3 regions of the Aureimonas sp. D3 genome follow, and region 1 is predicted to be linked to each of the others. Evidence: predicted binding sites of a transcription regulator. Region 1 holds the regulator's gene; each other region holds the start of a gene.

Evidence for each region. The regulator LexA, encoded in region 1, represses DNA repair genes until DNA is damaged. The targets are predictions, from matches to a motif close to TGTTCNNNNTGTGTTCNG.
Region 2: the regulator LexA is predicted to act here: its motif matches at 1,662-1,679, upstream of AUL36_RS00675 (ATP-dependent helicase).
Region 3: the regulator LexA is predicted to act here: its motif matches at 1,157-1,174, upstream of AUL36_RS18665 (LexA family protein).

The regions. Positions count from the first base shown of each region.
Region 1 is NZ_BBWM01000035.1:32,944-38,036, reverse strand. Features, by position in the region: gene moaC (cyclic pyranopterin monophosphate synthase MoaC) at 1-406, shown strand, start outside; gene AUL36_RS10205 (molybdopterin molybdotransferase MoeA) at 403-1,614, shown strand; gene lexA (transcriptional repressor LexA) at 1,686-2,420, shown strand; gene AUL36_RS10195 (ComEC/Rec2 family competence protein) at 2,401-4,674, opposite strand; gene gltX (glutamate--tRNA ligase) at 4,808-5,093, shown strand, end outside.
Region 2 is NZ_BBWM01000002.1:103,289-108,381, reverse strand. Features, by position in the region: gene AUL36_RS00675 (ATP-dependent helicase) at 1-1,637, opposite strand, end outside; gene AUL36_RS00670 (AsmA family protein) at 1,875-5,093, shown strand, end outside.
Region 3 is NZ_BBWM01000060.1:2,295-7,387, reverse strand. Features, by position in the region: gene AUL36_RS18670 (Y-family DNA polymerase) at 1-691, opposite strand, end outside; gene AUL36_RS18665 (LexA family protein) at 688-1,125, opposite strand; gene AUL36_RS18660 (DUF6456 domain-containing protein) at 1,372-2,028, shown strand; gene AUL36_RS18655 (hypothetical protein) at 2,021-2,212, shown strand; gene AUL36_RS18650 (hypothetical protein) at 2,322-2,729, shown strand; gene AUL36_RS23405 (HNH endonuclease) at 3,054-3,779, opposite strand; gene AUL36_RS18645 (HNH endonuclease signature motif containing protein) at 4,156-4,458, shown strand; gene AUL36_RS18640 (hypothetical protein) at 4,455-4,658, shown strand; gene AUL36_RS24410 (hypothetical protein) at 4,848-5,093, shown strand, end outside.

The DNA.
Region 1 (5,093 bases):
GATCCGAACGGCCCGCGCCGAAGGGCTCGTGCTGATGAAGGCCGAAACGCTCGATCTGATTCGAGAAGGCAGCCTCAAGAAGGGCGATGTCATGGCGATCGCGCGGATCGCCGGGATCATGGGCGCAAAGAGAACCCATGATCTGATCCCTCTCTGCCATCCCCTGATGTTGGAGAAGGTGTCGGTCGAACTGGACTTCGAACCGGCTCTTCCCGGCATTCGCGTCACCGCGACTTGCCGCGTCAGTGGCAAGACCGGAATCGAGATGGAGGCGTTGACGGCCGTTTCGGTGGCTTGCCTCACGATCTACGATATGGCGAAGGCGGTGGACCGCAGCATGACCATCAGCGCTATCCGGTTGTTGGAAAAAGCTGGCGGCCGATCGGGTGCGTGGAGCGCCGAGTGAGCCTCCTTCCAGTCGAAGAGGCTTTGGCGAGGTTGCTGACGGACGCCGAACCCGTTCGGCGTATCGAGCAGGTCGGGCTCGACGCTCTGGCCGGTCGGCGTCTGGCGGGCGATCTCGTGGCTCGGCTGACGCAACCGGCCTTCGATGCCTCCGCCATGGATGGATACGCCGTTCGTGCCGACGATCTGCGCTCTGCGGCAACGGAACTTCGCGTTATTGGCGAAGCGGCTGCCGGCGCAGCCTTTGAAGGGACGGTCTCGGCAAATCAGGCCGTACGGATCTTTACCGGTGCTCCTGTACCCGCAGGGGCAGATGCCGTCGTAATCCAGGAAAACACCGAACGTCCCGACCCTTCGACTGTCATCGTGCTGGAGCCTGTGCAGCCGGGGCGCCATATCCGCCCTGCCGGCAATGACTTCCAAGCAGGTAAGCCCGTTCTGGCTGATGGAGCCGTTTTGCGCCCTGCTTCCATCGCTCTCGCGGCAAGCGCCGGATACGATTTTGTGCCCGTGCGCGCTCGCCCCCGGGTCGCGATCGTCATGACGGGCAGCGAACTGGTCTGGCCTGGCACGCGCCCTGGTCCCTCGCAGATCGTCGCGTCAAACGGTTTCGGTATTGCAGCGATCGTGGAAGCGGCGGGTGGCGACGCCATCTCCTATGGCATCGTCCCCGACGATCGAGCAGCCTTGCGACGGGTTTTCGAGAATGCCAGAGCCGAGGGAATCGACGTTTTCGTGACCATCGGCGGAGCTTCGGTCGGTGATCATGATCTTGTTGCGCCGGTCCTGCGGGAGTGCGGTGTCGAACTGGATTTCTGGAAGGTCGCCATGCGACCGGGAAAACCTCTGATGGCAGGTCGCCATGAGGCGATGCGATTCCTGGGCCTGCCCGGCAACCCGGCGTCGAGCCTCGTAACGGCGGAATTGTTTCTTCGGCCGCTCGTGGAACGTCTCGCCGGGCGCCCGTCTCGCCCCCGATACGAAACCGGAACACTCGGTGCGGCCGTTCTCGAGAATGACCATCGGGCGGACTTCATGCGCGCAACGATCGAACAAGACGACGACGGACGAACGGTCCTCATGCCGCTTGCTCGGCAGGACTCGTCGCTTCTGAGTGTCTTCGCGACCGCCGATGCCCTTTTGGTTCGTCCCCCTCATGCCGCCGCCGCCCAGCCGGGAGAAACCTGCGAGTTCGTTCGATTGACGTGATGGAGTTCCTTGCAGAACACAAACAGAACATATAGGGTTTGTTCAGGTTTTGTTTTGTCCGGATTCGCGCGATGTTGACCCGCAAGCAGCATGAATTGCTTCTCTTCATTCATGACCGTTTGCAATCGGTCGGAATTCCTCCCTCCTTCGACGAGATGAAGGAGGCTTTGGATCTGAAATCCAAATCGGGAATCCATCGTCTCATCACCGCCTTGGAGGAACGGGGCTTTATCCGGCGTCTCCCCAATCGGGCTCGGGCTTTGGAAGTCCTGCGCCTGCCGGACTCCCTGAGTGGCAAGGATTCGAACGGCGGTTTGGCGGTACCGACGGCGTCGGAAGCGTCGATCTCGCGGCAAGTGATCCCTCTTCCGAAGCGTGCCGGAATCGAGCCGGTCCTGGCGAGAGCGGAACCGGCCAATGATTCGATGCCCGTACCGGTCATGGGACGCATTGCTGCAGGCGTTCCCATTTCTGCGATCCAACAAAACAGCCGGTCCATCGCCCTCCCGGTCGAGATGTTCGGCTCCGGTGAACACTACGCCCTGGACGTCAAAGGCGATTCGATGGTCGATGCGGGCATTCTGGACGGAGACACGGTTCTGATCCAGCGTTCTGAGACGGCGACAGCGGGCGAGATCGTCGTGGCTCTGATCGACGACGAAGAGGCGACGCTCAAGCGCTTTCGTCGGCGAGGCTCCGTCGTGGAATTGGAAGCCGCCAATCCTGCCTATGAGACGCGTGTTTTGGAAGCGGGCCGGGTCAAGGTTCAAGGGCGTCTTGTCGGGCTCATTCGGCGCTATCACTAGAACGATGAGGTAACCCGACCTGCCCGGGTTCGGAGCGCTGGTTTCGCCTTTCGCTTTCCGGCCATGGGGCCGATCGATGCACGTTCCATTCGTTGAAGGGCTGAGCGATCGAGGGTTGAAGGGTCCATTGCGCTCCGTTTGCGGAGGGAAGCAAAAGAGCGCCGGTCTGCCGGAGAGTGCGAAGCGTGACGAGCTTCGCGCCGGAACGGCACGACGTCATGCGGGGCGCTCGCGCCATCACGGCGATGTCGGCACTGTCGCAAAGCTCTCCCATACGTTCCAGTTTGTCGCTCCATGCGATGCGGAGGCCTGACCGCGATGTCGCGCGGCAGATATCGCCTGAACACTCGAACTGCTTCCGAGGGGTACGAGACGGTGGCAATCGAAGTTGAAATGCGCGTTGCCATTGATCGTGGATGAAGCGATTGGGCCGCTTGCGCAGATCAATGGTCGATCCATCCTGGCCGATCACCGCGATATCCCGAGCATCCTCCGCAATCAGAAGCTCGGGTCGATTGGTCGGTGGGATCAAGACCCAGCCGAGCGTCAATGGCAAAACGAAGAGCCAGCGCATCGCGCTCTGGCAAAATGACAGGACGAGTAAAGCCATAGTGAGGCTGAGAAGGCTTGCGAGGCCGATCTGGCCCACGGCGTAGTCCGGTAATTCTTCAGCCAGGCGTTTCGCCAGCCAGAATACGACGTCCAGCCCCCAACCGATGGGATGCAACGCCATGCTTTCCCAACCAAAGGGCATCAGGCAGACCGAAGCCAGAGCGAGCGGCATGATCCAGAACGAAAAGATCGGCGTCGCCAGAACATTGGCCACGAGGCCGAATGGAGCGGCCCGCTGAAAATGATAGACGGCATAGGGTGCGGTCGCCGCACCCGCGATCAGGGATGACAGAAACGCGCCGAGAAGCAAAAGTGCGAGTGTTCGAAAGCGAGCGTGATCGCTTGCCTTACCGTCGGACTGGTTCGACCAGCGAGAGTATGCGCCGTATGCACCCACCAGAGCGGCGGTTGCTGCGAAGGACATTTGGAACGTAGCGGTCATCAAGGCGTGCGGAGAGATCAACATCACCGCCATCGCTGCCATACCGACGTTGCGGATTGTCAGTGCAGGTCGATCCACCAGAACCGCGCCCAGCATGATGGCGATCATGATGAAGGAGCGTTCGGTGGCGGCATTGTCTCCAGCTAGTAGGAAGTAAAAGCCGGTGACCCCCAAGGCCAGGACCGCGCCGATCTTCCTCGTCTGCCATCGAAGGGCGATGGCCGGAAAAGCGGCAGCCGCGCCTCGCACAACGACCATGGTCATGCCCGCGACCAGTGCCATGTGGAACCCGGAAATCGAGAGGACATGGGCAAGACCCGTCGCACGGAGCGCGTCTTCGATGTCCTTGGGGATGCCGGCCCGTTCGCCATTGATCAAGGCCGCTGCGACGGCTCCTCGTTCGTCAGGGAGAACAGCCCGAATGCGTTCGCCGATCGCGAGACGAAGGCTTGCGACTTGGCCCATCAGGCCGCTGGGTACCGCCTCCTCCTCTTCGGAGACCTTGGGAGGGCCCAAGGAATAGCCGAACGCGCTCGTACCATCGAAAAACGGCGTGAAGGCAAAATCATAAGCGCCGGGAAAAGCTGGTCCTGCTGGCGGACTTAGCCGCACGAGCCCGGAGTAGCGGGCCCCGATGGGCAAGGGCTCGTGTCGGCTCGACACGAGAACGCGAACGCGTTGCGGCGGACGCGAAAGGGTCGGCCGCTCCGTTCGCTCGACATCGATCGTGTATCGATAGCGCCCGCGATCGTTCTGTTCCCGCAGAGTCACCACGCCGATGATGCGTGTCGTGGCATTCCCGGACAACATGACCGTTCGTGTCGTGGTCAGTTCCACCCATCCCGCACCCAGCCCCAAACCGAAGCCAAGAGGCAGGAGAAGCAGCGACCGCCTGAAAGGTTTAGCCTCGGAGAGCCTCGAAGCAAGCCAGCACAGCGCAAGAAGGGCGGGCGCGAGCCAGACAAAGGGGCGCCAGCCGCATCCATAGATCAAACCGATCGCCAGCATGGTCCCGATCGGAAGGAACGCGAAAGACGAGCGCTGCTCTTGCTCGATCTGGATTTGATCGGCCAGCCAGGATTTCAGGCGCAACAAAGAATTGCGGCTGCGCCCCCATCTCTGCTCGGAGCGCTCACCCGGCTTGTCGATCCGCAGATCCGATGTCGATGGCATCGGTGCATCAGGCGTTGTAGCCGGCACGGGCGCTCCGCCTTGAGTCCTTCTAGGTGTATGTTACACACCGAAGCACGAAAGCGCAGCCCGGTCTGTCCGGTCAGGCGCATCCCAACCGGGGCCTGCGGCGAGGTCGCGCCCCGCTTTCAAAGGCAGACGAATGACCGACCGCGTGGTGACACGTTTCGCCCCCTCGCCGACAGGCTTCCTTCACATCGGCGGCGCGAGAACGGCCCTGTTCAACTGGCTCTATGCCCGGCGCATGGGTGGCACGATGCTGCTGCGGATCGAGGATACGGACCGCGAGCGCTCCACGGACGCGGCGGTTCAGGCGATCATCGAAGGTCTCGACTGGCTCGGCCTGAAAGCCGATGGTGAGCCTGTGTCGCAGTTTGCGCGCGCTGCCCGGCATCGCGAGGTGGCGGAAGAACTGGTCGCCGCTGGCA
Region 2 (5,093 bases), on a different contig from region 1:
GCCGAGCGGTCGGCCTGCCACATCTCGGTATAGCCGGACTCGTCCAGAATCATTTCCGCGAGATCGGTGTGCCGCGTGGTCGAGAGAAGGCCGGACCAGCGGTCGAAATGGCGCAAGACCTCGGCCAGCGCCGCGCGCGGGCGCGGCTTCAGCTCGTCGCCCTGCACCAGATCGGCCGCGCCGGCCAGAAGCGGCAGGCCCTTGGCGCGGGAATATTCATGCAGGAGCTTGATCGCCACATCGCCGAGGCCACGCTTGGGCGTGTTGACGATACGTTCGAAGGCCAGATCGTCGGCCGGCTGGCAGACGCAGCGGAAATAGGCGAGCGCGTCGCGGATCTCCAGCCGTTCGTAGAAGCGCGGACCGCCGATGACGCGGTAATTCAGGCCGAGCGTGACGAAGCGATCTTCGAATTCGCGCATCTGGAACGAGGCGCGCACCAGGATCGCCATGTCGTTGAGCTTATGACCCTTGTGCTGAAGCTGCTCGATCTCCTCGCCGATCGTGCGCGCTTCCTCCTCCGAGTCCCAGCCCGCATTGACCGAGACCTTCTCGTGCTCGGGATCGTGGAGGTCGGTGAACAGCGTCTTGCCGAGCCGGTCCTCGTTGACGGAGATGAGGCCGGAGGCCGCGCCCAGAATATGGGCGGTCGAGCGATAGTTGCGCTCCAGCCGGATCACGGTCGCGCCCGGAAAATCCTTCTCGAAACGCAGGATATTGTCCACCTCCGCGCCGCGCCAGCCATAGATGGACTGGTCGTCGTCGCCGACGCAGCAGACATTCACGGCGCTTTGGCCGGCGTCCCGGCGGGAATCCGACATCTGAGCCAGAAGCCGCAGCCAGAGATATTGCGCGACGTTGGTGTCCTGATACTCGTCCACCAGAATGTAGCGAAAGCGCTTGTGATAATCGGCCAGAATGTCCGGGTGGTCGCGGAAGATCGCGATGGGATGGAGCAGGAGATCGCCGAAATCCGTCGCGTTCAGCGTGGAGAGGCGAGCCTGATAGGCGCGGTAGAGTTCGCGCCCTTTGCCGTTGCCGAAGGAGCGCGCATCGCCTTCCGGAATCGTATCGGGCGTCAGGCCCTTGTTCTTCCAGCCATCCAGAAGATTGGCGAAGGTGCGCGCCGGCCAGCGCTTGTCGTCCAGATTCTCGGCTTGGAGCAGCTGCTTGATCAGGCGGATCTGATCGTCCGTATCGAGGATCGTGAAGTTCGACTTCAGCCCCACCAGTTCGGCATGGCGGCGCAGGATCTTGACGCCAATCGAGTGGAACGTGCCGAGCCAGGGCATTCCCTCGACCTCGCCGCCGACCAGAAGGCCGATGCGCTGCTTCATCTCACGCGCGGCCTTGTTGGTGAAGGTCACGGCCAGAATCTGCGAGGGATAGGCGAGGCGCAGCTTGAGAATATGGGCGATGCGCGTCGTCAGAACCCGCGTCTTGCCGGTGCCCGCGCCGGCCAGCACCAGAACCGGCCCTTCCGTCGTCTCGACCGCCGCGCGCTGCTCGGGATTGAGACCTGCGAGATAGTCGGGCGCGGGCGCAGCCACGGGCCCGCCGCGCGCCGCAAGGGCTCGGGCGGCGATGCCGGAGGGCTTCTTCGGGCCGGGGGCGGACGGATCGGAGAGTTCGGTCATGCCGACTACTTAATGGATTCTGCAGGGAACACTAGGGGAACATGTCGGCGGCCTTGCGGCAAAGAGGGGAGGAGCGCGTGGCACGTCGCCCCGCCCTTGTGGAGAGAGAGGGGCTTCTAAAGCGCGATCTTAACCGCCGCGCGCCAAGCCGCATGACCGGCGAGCGCCAAAACTGTTAGGATTTCCGAAAGCTAGGGCCAGCGGCCCGAATGATTCGACATAAAGGGACCTGCGGGCTTGCGGCTGTTCATCATCCTCGGCGGCGTCTTGATCGCATGTCTTCTGGCGCTCTGGGTCGGCCCGCGCTTCGTGGACTGGACGACCTATCGCTCGGCCTTCGAGACGGAAACCTCGCGCCTGCTCGGCCAGCCGGTCGAGGTGCGCGGCGCGGTGTCGGCGCGGCTTTTGCCCTTCCCCTCCATTGCCTTCAACGATGTGGTGGTGGGGGATGCCGGCGATCCGATCCTGACGCTGAGTGCGTTTCGGATGGACGCCGAGTTGGCGCCCTTCTTGTCTGGCGAGGTCCGCATTTTCAACACGGAGATGGACCGGCCCAATTTGTCGCTTGATATCGATAAGGCCGGACAGGTTCGCTGGCCCGTCGCCGCCTCGCAGCTTCCCGCCAATCTGCCGGTGGTCTTCGAAAAAGTGCGGATCGCCGGCGGCTCCGTTGCTCTGACCGATCAACGGGTGGATCGGCGGATTCAACTGAGCGACATCGACGCCGATCTCTCGGCGCGCTCGCTGCTCGGCCCGATCACGGGCGCGGGCACGCTGCGTCTCGACGGCCGGCTCCTGCGCGTCAGCCTCTCCACCGGGGTTGCGCCCGGCGACGGGACGCTGCCTCTGCGCGTCACCGCCGAATCCGACGCGCCGAGCCTGTCGGTCAGCCTGTCGGGGACCGCATCCCGCGTGCCGGGCAAGCCCATGCTGGACGGGACGATGACGTTCCGCACGCCTTTGGCCGTGCAGAAGGAGCGGGCGGCGGGGCAGGGCGAGACCGGGAGCGCGTCCACGCCGCCGATCCAGATGCAGGCGGGTTTCACGCTGTCGTCGCAACTCGTCGCCTTGTCCGATCTGCGCGCCTCGGTCGGGGCGGCAGAAGCGCCCTATCTCGTCACCGGCGCGGCGAGCCTGAATTTCGGGCCCATTCCGCATTTCGACGTCGACCTGTCCGGGCAGGAAGTCGATCTCGACCGGCTCGCGCCCGCCGAGAGCACGAGCGGCACGGTCCCGAGCCTGTCGGAGCGGATCGCCGGCATTCGTGAAGCGCTGGCGCGCCTTCCAGCCAGCCCCTTGCCCGGCCGTCTGCGCCTGTCGCTGCCGATCGTGACGATCGGCGACACGTCGATCCGCGATGTCAGCTTTGCCGGCTCGCCCTCGCAGGAGGGCTGGTCGATCGACAAGCTGAGCGGCGAGTTTCCCGGCCGCACCCTGGTGGAAGCATCCGGCCTCGCCGATCTCAGCGCCAAGCCGGGCTTTCGCGGCTCGCTTCTGGTGGCGGCGCGCCAGCCGGCGAGCTTCTTCGGCTGGGCCGGGCTGGGCGGCATCCCCGCGCTGGCGCAGCTCGATCAAGCCGGCCTACAGGCTAAGGTGAATCTTAGCGCGAGCGACCAGAGCCTCGACGATTTGGAACTCAATCTCGGCGGCCAGACGCTGCGCGGCGCGATCGACCGCGCGGTGCGCCCCGAAGGCGTCACAACCAATGCGGAGCTGCGCGGCGGTGCGGTGGATCTCGAACCGCTGCTGGCGCTGGCCCGGCTTCGCCCGCAGCCGGCGGGCGGTGTTCCCGAGCGCATCGAGCTGCAATGGGCCGCCGGCCCGATGCGCTACGCTGGCGTGGTGGCCGATCATGTCGAGGCGGATATGGCGCTCTCGGGTGACGCTCTCGATATCGGCTCCTTCGACGCGGACGGCTTGGCCGGGGCCGATCTTCATGTGGAAGGCACGGTCGCGAACCTTTCCAGCGCGCCGGTGCCCGATCTCAGCCTCGATGTTTCGGCCGATGAGCCGGCCCGCTTCCTCGCCTTCCTGCGCGCGCGCCTGCCGGACAGCCCGCTTCTGCAACTGGCCGATGCGCGAGCGGCTTCGCTCGGGCCTCTGTCTCTAAGCGGGACCGTCTCACCCACCGCAATCGCGGGGCGCACCGATCTTGTGGCCGAGCTTGCGGGCACAGCGGCGAGAACCGATCTCACCGTGCGGCTGGCGCTCGAAAACGGTCTCGCCGCCGCCTGGAAGGACGGCAGCTTCGGATTGGAGATGGGGCTGCGCAACGAAAAGCCGGTGGAGCTTCTCGGCCAGCTCGGCATCTCCGCGCTCGACCTCGGCGCGCCCGGTCCCTTGTCGGTGCGCCTCACCAGTTCCGGCAATCCTGGCGAGGGCGCGGCGGTGTCGCTGAGCGGCGAAGCGCCCGGCAGCCGCGTGGCGTTGGAGGGGACGGCGACGCTCTCGCCAGCCGGGCTCCGCTCGCTCGACGGACGCCTGACCCTCAGCAGTGACGACGCAGCGCTTTGGCTGACGACGCTCGGCATCGCAGCCGGCCAGGGGCTCGAGACTCTGCCGGTGGAGGGCGGGGCACAGGTTCGCTGGTTCGGCGGCGATTGGGTCTTGAGCGATGTTCGAGGGCATGTGAACGGACAGCCTGTCGAGGGGCAATTGTCCGCCGCCGGCGGCAGCGACATGATTGGCCGCCTGAAGCTCGACCACCTCTCGCTGGACTGGCTCCAGACCATCCTCACCGGCATCGTTCCCGAGGGGGAGGGCGTGGGAGCGCGCGCCTTCGCCGCGCCGCTTCTGCCGCAGCGGCCCCTCCGCCTGTCGCTGGAAGCCGGCGCGCTGGAGGGTGCGCCGGTTGAGATGACCAATATCAGCGCGCAGTTGAACAGTTCCGCGACCGAGCTGTCAGTGCCGACCTTCGTTGCCAGGATCGGCGAGGGTCGACTGGAAGGGCGCGGCCGATTCAGCAATGTCGGCGGTCTGGTCGGCACGGAGTGGACGCTCGATGTCGAGGGGCGTCCGGTCCGGTTCGGGGAGGGCGAGAATGCCATCCTCTCAGGTGTTCTCGGCGGTCGGTTGAGTTTCAAGGCGGGCGGCCAGAGTTTCGATGCGCTGCGGCTATCGGTGGACGGAACCGGCGAGGCGACTCTGACGGATGCGAAGATTTCCGCGGTTGCTCCGAGCCTCATGGGTTCGGTGCTGGAGGAAGCCGGCAAACCGGGCTTCTCGGCGACATCGGACGCCGTGACGCGTCTCGTCGACGCCGCTCAGCGCGGCCAGAGCCTGACTGCGAGTTCCATCACGGCTCCGCTGCGCCTTGCCAATGGCGCCTTGCAGATCGGGCCGATCCGTCTGGACGCAGCCAGAGAGGTCTTGTCCGGGGAGGCCCGCATCGGCCTCGCCGATCGCGCTCTGTCCGGTCGATTCGAACTGGCGCTGCCCAAGCCCGAGGAGGCGGAC
Region 3 (5,093 bases), on a different contig from region 1:
TCAGTTCGCGCACGAGCCGCTCCAGCACCACCGTGCCGACGCTGCGTGCTTGATGCGGGTCCATGGCCGCGAGATCGGCCGTGGTGCGAATGCCGAGCGGCGCGAGGCGCTCCGACAGCGCGCGGCCGATGCCCCAGACCTCGGACACGGGCCAATTGCGAAACAGATGCCGGCGCAGGTCGACGTCGTGCAGATCAATGACGCCGCCGAACACCTTCTCGCCCGCCTTGGCGAGGCCGTTGGCGACCTTGGACAGGGTGCGCGTGGGGCCGAGCCCGATGCGCGTCGGCAGGCCGGTGTCGCGCTTGACCTTGGCGATGACGGCGAGGGCGGTCGCGATGTCACCCAGCCCGTCCGCGCGCACAGGCAGACGGAACCAGCTTTCGTCGATGGAATAGATTTCGATCTGGTTCGAGAACTCGGAGAGGACCGCGTTGAAGCGGCGGTTCATGTCCGAATAAAGCTCATAGTTGGAAGAGCGCAGTGCGAAGCCGTGCCGCTTGATCAGTTCGCGCATCTTAAAGACCGGCGCGCCCATTTTCACGCCGAAGGCCTTTGCCTCGGCCGAGCGCGCAATGGCGCAATGGTCGCCGTTGGACAGCACAAGAACCGGCACGCCGCGCAGGGCCGGATCGAAGACGCGCTCGCTCGACACATAGAAGTTCTCGACGTCCACCAGCGCCCAGGTCATCGCTGATAGTCCCGCACCCCGGCGCGCACGACGCCCCAGATCTCCACGGTCTCGTCGCAGATGCAGAGGGGATAGCTCATGCGCGCGTTGCGCGGTTCGAGATAGCCGACGCCTTGGCGGATCACGAGCTGGCGGCAGACGAACCCGCCCTCGACGATGGCGATGACGATCGAGCCATTGCGCGCCTTCGCGTCCCGATCGACGACGACGATGTCCTGATCGTTGATCCCGGCGTCCGCCATGCTGGAGCCCGAAATGCGAAACACGAAGGCCGCCGCGCGATCGAGGCGCAGAAGCTCGATCAGGGACAGCGCATCGTCTTCCCAATCCTGCGCAGGCGAGGGGAAGCCGGCACCGGCCGACGCCACGACCCGCAAGCGGAAGCCGGGTGGGACGGCGGTGAGGGGCACAGGATGGTTGGTGTTGGGGAGCATGCGTGATCCTGTCGGCGATTCGGTTCGTGAACCGAACATAACGGGAACAGCTTGCTTGGGAATAGATACCTTATGCCGCTGTGGATTGCGGGAGGCAAGTGTTGCGTGGTCGCAGCCGAAAAGCGCGAATCGCCTGTGAACTAGGAAAGAAAGCCGACGATCTGCTTTGATTATCGCAAAGGGCTGCTCCATAATGTGCGGGCATTACCCGACGGGCCGGCTCCAGTGCCGAGGAGCAAGGCCAGCATGCCTGAGAAGACCCCCGCCGAATTCACCCCCGGCCAGACGAAGACCCTTGATGCCTCGACCGATGGCCGAAGCCCCCGGATCGCTTGCGGCTCGTTCGCCAAGCTTCCGTTCGCGCGCTATCGCGAGCGCGCCCGGCAGCCTGTCCAGTTCCGGAATCTCGGCGTCGATATCCGCATGGCCGAGGTGGACAATCCTGCTTTCACCAAAGCTTCGCGCGAGAGCGCGGACAATCCGCGCACCGTCACAGCCGCGCGCAACTCCAACGAAAGCCCGCTGGTGCGGCTGGAGCACATGGGATCGATCGACGCGCGGCAGGCGCGCGCCGGGCACATGTTCCGCCAGCTTTACGAGCGCATGATGGGCGGGCAGCGCTCGCCCTCCTTCCTGCAAATCCGCGTCGATGGCGGATCGGCTCCCGATGCGTTCACGGACAGCCGGGGCCGGGCGTCGAGCCAGTTGCGGACGATCTCGGAGGAGATGACGCCCGACGATTATGCGGTGGTGCGGTTCGTCTGCGGCGAAGGCCGCTCGCTTCGAGAGCTCGACAAGACGCTCGGCGTGCGCAAGGGCGGCGGCAAGCTGCGCCTCGTGGCCGCGCTGGACAAGTTGTCGGACGTGTTGGGGCTTGGGAAGCCGAAGGCGAAGGATGGCTAAGTCGCTCACCCCCGCTGGCGTGTCGCCCGAGATGCTCCACGAGATGGCCCGGCGCGTGGAGCGCCTAACGGTCTCCCGCCGCGACCCGGAGGCATTCTTCGTGGAGCGGTCCGAGATCGCCGACGCCTTGCGTAAAGAGGCGTGGAAAGCGGAGCGTGAGGCGCGCGAAACCCCAAGAACATAAGTGAAGCTCCCCGTCTCCCAACACGCCACAAGAAGCGTCCTCAGCCAGCGAAAGGCTCAGTCAAGCGCCTCAACCTAAGATAGTTTAGAATCCAACAGGAGCGTGTGTGATGACGAGCATCGCAAATCTGCTACAAAATCGCTCACCGAGCGGCGAGAAGCTTGGAGTGTCTGCAGATCGCCCCAGAATGATAACCTCCATCGCCGAAATCTATTCGCGAGGAGGTTATAGGATGAAGCCGACAACCCATGCGATTTTCACCACCGGTGAAGCTCTGAAGCCGGAGACCCAGGAGGAAAGGTCGAAGCTCAACGGAACGCTCTCGCTCGCCGACTTGAATGAATATCGGGCCAACAACGGGCTCAAAACGACCCTGTCCCAAATCGACTTCGACACGCTGCTCAAGCGAACCGAAGGTCACTTCGAAGATTTCAAGACCGATGCGACGATGAACTATCGACGCAACCTATACCTCAGGGACATGAGCGAGGATTTCATCCCAAACGGTCGCTCATAAGGGCACGGCTTCCACAGACGCCATGCAACTTTGCAACCAAAAGCCGGTTCCCAAACGCAGCATGCTTTAGAGCTTGACAGGCGGGGTCGCTAAGAGCATAAAAGGCCTACGGTCGGAAGAAGCGCCAAAAACGCTTATCCGGCCTTTTTCATGTCCAATTGACGGTTTGTGGCGCGCCGGAAGCGCCCGATCAGCTTGCCGGCCGGGATGGTCCCGCCGGCGAGACGCCCGGCCTGGCGGTTGATGCGCCGGGGAGACGGACCCGGCACGGTCCTGTCTCCCCTATAGGCCTAAATGCTCGAACCTTCGTATGGGACGTCTTTCTCAGTGCGAGAGCTTCAGCTTACGAATTTCAGCAGCCTCTTCTACCGATACCCAACGTCGCTCTTTTGCAATCAATCGGTGAAGTAGCCTGTGGCAGCATGCGCATAGAAGAGCCATATCGGACAACTTTGTAGTCACTTCGCCTTCAGCGGTAGATAGCGGAACGCGGTGGTGCGCTTCATATTGTGCTTCTGCTAGGCTACGATCTTCGAATCGCTCACCTGGGCCACACATTTCGCAAACCAACGGACGATTTGCCATTTTTGCTAGAAGTTTACCTCGCAAACGGGCATCTCTATAACGGTGCCTAGCAGTAAGCACCTTTCCCTCGGTGAAGGTTTCTTCGTCCGACACGCTGATTGCGAGATCTGGGTCTTGCAGGCGTAAACGTAAAAGGGCCGCTAGTTCGCGTAGCTCCGTATAGCGAGTAGGAGGGAACTCGCTCACTACCTGACGATCTCCGATTGAGGAGGCTAAGCCTCTGTTTGGGTCAATCGCGGAGAGAAGGTTCTGTAATTTAAGGGCGACCCCATCCACGTTGCGAAAATTGTCACGGCGTTTGTCCATAGGATGGATGTTGATCCTCCTAAGAAACTGAGACAGTTCGATGACGTCGCGGTGTCCACGATCTACGGGGCGGCCATCATGACGAGCCAGCAACTCGAGCGCTAGAAGTGTTTCTTCTTTCGTCCAATCAGGATTTCCTGCGCCCTGCGTAACTGGCATCGCTAGACCTTTCAAGTTGCTGCACACCAAAGAAGCGCATTACAACCAGAAAGGAAAGCCTCGAATTTCACGCAAGCAGAGATCGTGGAAATTGGGATGAGGAATGGTTTCCCGCCAGATGATAATTCTTGCATCTGTCAATGCTCCATAAAGCATGCTCGGGCGCAGGTGCATGTCTTACGGATCGAAGAAGGCGCTCTGGTTACATTAATACTTCCGGAGCGGATCAGCTTTGCCGAGCAATGCGCAATAGGTGCGGAATTTGGCAGAGCAATTGGCGAGCTGCCTGTGCGAGGCATATCGATGCTTCTGCTACCCGAAGGCGCGAAAGTGGGTTCGATCGCACAGGGGGCGAAGTCATATGGCGAAGGTTCGAATGCTTCGTCCTTCCATCCCGACGATGGACGCGCGGATCGCCAAGCCCCCGCCGAAGGAGGCAGACCCGCACTACCAGACGCCCGAGCATCGCGAATGGCGGCTTGCGGTGATGCGGCGCGCCAAGTGGTGCTGCCAGCATCCTGGATGCTCGGTCCGCTATCCCGACCGCCTCTTCGCGGACCATATCGTGGAGCTTCGCGATGGCGGCGCGCCCTTCGATCCCGAGAACGGCCAGGCGCTCTGCGGGGCGCACCACAGCAAGAAGACGGCCCAGGCGAGGGCGGAAAGGGCGAAGCGATGAACGAGACGGTGAGACTGATCTTTCAGGAGACGCTTAGAGATCTCGAAACCGTTGCCAGAACCGCTGAGACCGAGGCGGCCCATCTGCACCGCAAAGCGGAGACGGCGGACACCAACGTGGCCGAGATCAAAAGGCGCGTTGAAGACGTCCGCTCGGCGCTGGCCGAGGCTTCCTTGGAACCCTGCGCACCAGCTGCATAGCAAAGGGTGGGGGGCCCGAAAGTCCGCGGTCGGGTAGGGGGCTCAACCGCATGGGTCCCCATTCGCAGAATTAATCCCCCCATGCAAAAACAGGGTGCGTACCAGTACGCAGGGTGACGCGTGCGAACGCCTAGAGCCACAAAGGATTGGAGTGCAATCGAAGCCGCCTATCGGACCGGTACGCAGTCGGTGCGCGACATTGCGGACCAGCACGGCATAACCGAGGGCGCGATCCGCAAAAAAGCCAAGGCATCCGGCTGGTCTCGCCCCGCGGCCGCGCCCAAGCGGCCGAAGAAGAAGGCGGTGATCGCAATGACGATCATCCCGCCCCGCCCGCCCGCCGCGAAGCGCGTAAGCGATCCGTCCGACGCCGTGCAGAGAGGCCGGGATCTGGCCGACCGCATGCTGGACGAACTGGACAGCGTGACGTCCCGC